Linked DNA regions of Colwellia sp. M166. The protein of the gene in region 2 interacts with the protein of the main gene of each other region in a pairwise test. Links are inferred from orthologs where the notes say so. Each region holds a gene or a part of one and is shown on either strand. Other genes may lie near its edges.

Region 1 (2,991 bases), 2.6 Mb from region 2 along the record:
AGTTTTAGCAATTTATTAGCCATTAAATACAAAAAAGCCATGACAAGGTCATGGCTTTTCAATCACGAATTAACTTAAAAGTTACTTCGCTTTTTTAGCATCTTTTAGATAATTAAAAAAGTCACTATCCGGTTTAACGACTAAGATATCACTCTTCGAGCTAAAGCTTTTTTCATAAGCTTCAAGACTACGGAAGAAGTTATAAAATTCAGCGTCTTGGCTATATGAGTCAGCATAAACTTTCGCTGCTAAGGCATCACCTTCACCACGAATTTCTTGTGCGCTCTTTTGTGCTGTCGCTAACATTACCGTCACTTTTGCATCAATTGTTGCACGAATGATTTCAGCTTGCTCTTGACCTTGTGAGCGATGTTCTTTCGCTACCGCAGTACGTTCAGCACGCATACGTTCATATATCGAGTTACTAACTTCGGTCGGAAGATTAATCGCTTTAATACGAACATCAATCACTTCAATACCTAAGTCTTCACGGCTGCTTTCAGCACTTTCTAATGCTTTAGCCATGATGTCATCACGATCGCCAGAAACAATTTCTTTAATGGTACGGGTACCAATTTCTGTACGTAGACCATTATTAACTTTCTGTTTTAATAACGCTCGAGCATTCTCAATTGAGCCTGAGGTACGTAAGTAGTAGGTTGAAAAATTAACGATGCGCCATTTAACAAATGAGTCGACCATTAAATCTTTCTTTTCAGATGTTACAAAACGATCGGCTGCTTCATCTAAGGTTTGAATACGGGCATCAATTTTACGTACGGTGTTAATAAAAGGAAATTTAAAGTGTAAACCAGGTTCATACACTTTCATATCACCCGTATCACCATCACGTTTAATTTTTGAAAATTGAAAGACAATGCCACGCTGACCTTCAAAAACAACAAAAACAGACGATACCGTTAGTACAAATATTAAGGCTATGATTGCCAATAAAAAATTCTTCATGGCTTAATCTCTCCCATTATTGAAACGATCATTACGACCGGATAACGTTGGTGACGTATTATTACCATTTGAAGTTTGGTTTACTGTCGGTGTTGACTGTTGAATAACACGTTGATTACCAGATTGTTGTTGCATAATCTTATCTAGTGGTAAGTAAATCATGTTATTGCCACCATCAACATCCACCATCACTTTGCTGGTATTGCTGTAAACGTTTTCCATCGACTTTAAATACATACGCTGACGGGTAACTTCTGGTGCTGCTAGGTATTCAGGTAACAGCTTGTTAAAACGAGCAACATCACCTTCAGCATCAAGTAGAATTTGTGCTTTATAAGCTAAAGCTTCTTGCTCTAAACGTTTAACACGGCCACGGGCACGAGGTTCAATCCCTCGAGCATAAGCTTCGGCTTCACGTAAAAAGCGCACTTCATCTTCTTGTGCAGAAATAGCATCATCAAAAGCGTCTTTCACTTCTTCAGGGGGACGAGCATCTTTAAAGTTAACATCGACAACAATTAAACCTAAGTTGTAAGGCTCAATTATTTTTTCTAGTTCTTGCCATACCGCTTGACGTACTTCTTCACGTCCACTGGTCAAAATGTCATCCATTTTTGCGTGACCAATAACATAACGTAAAGCACTATCAAGTGATTCACTTAAACTTTCATCTGCGTTAGTAACACTAAAAATGTAGTTACGCGCGTCAACAACACGGTATTGAATTTCCATCTCAACACGCACAACATTCTCGTCTTTGGTTAACATAAAACCTGAAGATGGAAGGTTACGTGTGGTTTGCATATCAACGGGAATAATACGGTCAACAAAAGTCCATTTCCAGCTCAAGCCAGGCTCAATCATGCCAGCATATTGACCAAAGCGTAAAACGATACCTTTTTCAGCCTCTTTAATGGTATAAAAACCGTTAAAGGCATAAACTAAAATCGCCACAACAAGCAATATCATGATGCCAATGCTAGAAAAGTTTTTCCCAGAACCGCCTCCTGATTTTTTGCCACCAAAAATACCGCCAAATTTATTGCCGATATCTTTTAATAAATCGTCTAAATCAGGTGGGCCTTGATTTTTGCCACCTTTATTTTTCCAGGGATCTTTATCATTATTCCCCGGTTCATTCCAAGCCATGCTACTCTCCGCTATAAAAAATTAATGCGCTAACTGCTATATAAACGATAAAACACTGCCTAATATATCAGTCTGTTACGTTTGAATAAAGTGCTCTATTCCTGCTTCATCTTGTTTTAGTAATTGATTCCATTCTCGAACCGGTAACTTTATCGCTAATAAACAATTACCCTTGTCGTCATAATACTCATCAGTAATACAATTTAATTGATAAAGTTGACCACGAAGTTTACCTGCACTCGGCGGTAAACAGAGTGAATGCTTAATGATTTGTTTGCCTAGACGTTCGGCAAGTGCAGTAAATAAAAGTTCAATACCTACACCTTGCTGCGCCGACAACCAAACTCGAATCGGTAAGCCTTGCTCATCACGATCAATTCTAGGTTCCACATCATCTAATCGGTCAATTTTATTGCAAATCAATAGCTGTGGAACATCACCCGCTTCTATTTCTTTTAACACTTCATCTACTTGTTCAATATTTTCACTGCGTCGTTCATCAGCGATATCAATCACATGTAGTAATAATTCTGCTTCTCGGGTTTCTGTCAACGTCGCTTTAAACGCAGCCACTAAATCATGTGGCAGATGACGAATAAACCCAACGGTATCAGCAAGAATAACACGGCCGACCTCATCAACTTCAATTTTACGTAATGTTGGATCTAAGGTAGCAAAGAGTTGATCTGCTGCATAAACATCCGCCTGAGTTATGTTATTAAACAAGGTTGATTTACCAGCATTGGTATAACCAACTAAAGACACGGTTGGGATCTCAGCTCGATTTCTCGCCCGACGCCCTTGTTGTCTTTGCTTTTCCACTTTTTCTAAACGTTTGCGAATATTAACCATGCGCTCACGTAACAAACGCCTATC
Region 2 (3,000 bases):
GTTGGTGATAGCGGACAAGTGATCGCCTGTGATATTTTAGCTATGGATCCTATTGCAGGAGTTGATTTTCTGCAAGGTGACTTTCGTGAAGAAGCCGTACTTGATGCGTTATTGAACCGAATTAATGGTAAAAATATCGATGTTGTTATGTCTGACATGGCAGCAAACTTTACCGGTAATGATACCGCAGACGCGGCACGAAGCATGTATTTAGTAGAGTTAGCGCTTGATATGTGTAACCAAGTTTTAAAGAAAAATGGCGCTTTTGTAGTGAAAGTGTTTCAAGGAGAGGGCTTTGAGCAGTTTATGAAAGATGCTCGAACCGCATTTAAAACCGTTAAAACTCGCAAGCCAGAATCATCGCGTGCTCGTTCACGTGAAGTTTATCTAGTGGCGACCGGCTTTAAATTGTAGTAAATTAGATGGAATTATTTCATCGCACCATTTTGAACATTAGCAAGAGGTCATTAAGTTGAGCGATATGGCAAAAAATCTTATTTTATGGTTAGTTATTGCAGTTGTACTTATGTCTGTTTTCCAGAGTTTTACTCCTGGAAGCGGCAATGAACAACAAGTAGATTACACACAATTTATCCAAGACGTACGTCAAGGGCAAATTAGAGAAGTTGACGTTGATAGAAATGGCGTTATTAATGGTATTAAACGTAGCGGTGAGAACTTTGTTACAGTTATCCCGGGTGGCTATGATCGTGATTTAATCAATGATTTAGTTAAACAAGGCGTAAATGCATCCGGCGAATTACCAGAAGAACCTAGTTTCTTAATGACTATCTTTGTTTCTTGGTTCCCAATGATATTGCTTATTGGTGTCTGGATTTTCTTCATGCGTCAAATGCAAGGTGGTGGCGGTAAAGGCGCGATGAGTTTCGGAAAATCGAAAGCGCGCTTATTAGGCGAAGATCAAATTAAAACTACCTTTGCTGATGTTGCAGGTTGTGACGAAGCAAAAGAAGAAGTATCTGAATTAGTCGATTATTTGAAAGACCCATCACGCTTTCAAAAACTTGGTGGCCGTATTCCATCAGGCGTATTGATGGTGGGTCAACCCGGTACCGGTAAAACTTTATTAGCAAAAGCCATTGCCGGTGAAGCTAAAGTTCCGTTTTTTACTATTTCTGGTTCAGACTTTGTTGAAATGTTTGTTGGTGTTGGTGCCTCTCGTGTGCGTGACATGTTCGAACAAGCGAAAAAATCAGCGCCTTGTATTATCTTCATCGATGAAATTGATGCTGTTGGTCGCCAACGTGGCGCAGGTATGGGTGGTGGTCATGATGAACGTGAGCAAACACTAAACCAAATGCTAGTTGAAATGGATGGTTTTGAAGGTAATGAAGGCGTTATTGTTATTGCTGCAACTAACCGTCCAGACGTGTTAGATCCGGCATTACTTCGTCCTGGTCGTTTTGACCGTCAAGTCACTGTTGGTTTGCCTGATATTCGTGGCCGTGAACAAATTCTTAAAGTACATATGCGTAAAGTACCATTAGGTGACGATGTTAAAGCGTCGGTTATTGCTCGTGGTACCCCAGGCTTTTCTGGTGCTGACTTAGCTAACTTAGTTAACGAAGCGGCATTGTTTGCAGCCCGTTCAGCACGACGCGTTGTGGGTATGGCTGAATTTGAAAAAGCGAAAGATAAAATCATGATGGGTTCAGAGCGCCGTTCAATGGTAATGAGCGAAACTGAAAAAGAAATGACCGCTTACCATGAAGCGGGTCACGCTATTGTTGGTCGCTTAGTACCTGATCATGATCCAGTTTACAAAGTCAGTATTATGCCACGTGGCCGTGCGTTAGGTGTCACTATGTACTTACCTGAACAAGACAGATTTAGTCATAGTAAACAGCACTTGGAAAGTAATATTTCATCGTTATACGGTGGCCGTATTGCTGAAGAAATGATTTACGGTTTTGAAAAAGTGTCAACAGGTGCATCAAATGATATTGAACGTGCCACGCAACTTGCCCGTAAAATGGTAACACAATGGGGCTTTTCTCAAAAAATGGGTCCTATGCTATTTGCTGAAGAAGAAGGTGAAGTATTTTTAGGCAGAACATCGTCTAAATCACTGAACATGTCTGACGAAACAGCACGCGCTATTGATGAAGAAATTAAAGACTTTGTTAATCGTAACTATGAACGTGCAGCGACTATCTTAAAAGAAAATGAAGATATTTTGCATGCGATGAAAGATGCGTTAATGGAATATGAAACTATTGATGCCTTGCAAGTAGATGATCTAATGAATCGTACTAAAGTTCGCCCACCGGCTGACTTTGATGGTAGGAACTCTGATGATAAATCAGATAACAATGCTGACTCTAGTAAACCATCAGCAAAAAAAGATGATGAGAAAAAGGAATCAACTGAATCTTCAAGCTCAACTGAACCTTCAGATATTCCTGCTAAATAAATAGCATATATGACATAAAAGCCTCAATGGTTAAATCATTCGATTTATCAGCTATTGAGGCTTTAACTTATGTAAAGTTTGAACATTATTTATCAACAAAATTAATAAAGAGCATATGCAGGTAAATTATCTTAATTGTCCAAACTCAAGTCTCGACTTATCGACACCGCAAGTGATGGGTATTCTTAACCTTACCCCAGATTCATTTTCAGATGGTGGCAAGTACATGCAACTTGAACATGCGCTTGCACAAGTTGAACGTATGATTGCTGATGGTGCTAGCATTATTGATATTGGTGGTGAGTCAACACGACCAGGTGCTGCGGAGGTCAGTGAAGCCGATGAGTTAGCGCGTGTTATTCCAGTGCTTATTGCCATTAAGCAACGCTTTAATATTTTAGTGTCGATTGATACGAGTAAAGCAGCGGTAATGAACGCGGCAATAACTGCCGGTGCTGATATGATTAATGATGTTGCAGCCTTACAAAATGAAGGTTGTTTAGCGGCGGTGGCGCAAAGTAATATTCCGCTTTGTTTAATGCATATGCAAGGTTTACCTCGCACCA

The links.
Region 1: the proteins of ftsH (region 2) and hflK interact in binary tests that used the Escherichia coli proteins (3 or more experiments, as listed by UniProt). The link is inferred for Colwellia sp. M166 from one-to-one orthologs.

Annotation. Positions count from the first base shown.
Region 1 is NZ_CP040755.1:2,062,765-2,065,755, forward strand. The notes cover bases 43-2,982. They hold hflK (FtsH protease activity modulator HflK), read right to left. Parts: upstream 2,116-2,982; coding sequence 970-2,115; downstream 43-969. Other genes in these bases: hflC (protease modulator HflC), read right to left, coding at 82-966; hflX (ribosome rescue GTPase HflX), read right to left, coding at 2,191-2,982. Outside these bases: more of hflX, read right to left, coding at 2,983-2,991.
Region 2 is NZ_CP040755.1:4,657,362-4,660,361, forward strand. What follows is about bases 5-2,953. They hold ftsH (ATP-dependent zinc metalloprotease FtsH), read left to right. Parts: upstream 5-472; coding sequence 473-2,434; downstream 2,435-2,953. Other genes in these bases: rlmE (23S rRNA (uridine(2552)-2'-O)-methyltransferase RlmE), read left to right, coding at 5-414; folP (dihydropteroate synthase), read left to right, coding at 2,550-2,953. In the rest of the region: more of rlmE, read left to right, coding at 1-4; more of folP, read left to right, coding at 2,954-3,000. UniProt on the Escherichia coli protein: Acts as a processive, ATP-dependent zinc metallopeptidase for both cytoplasmic and membrane proteins. Plays a role in the quality control of integral membrane proteins.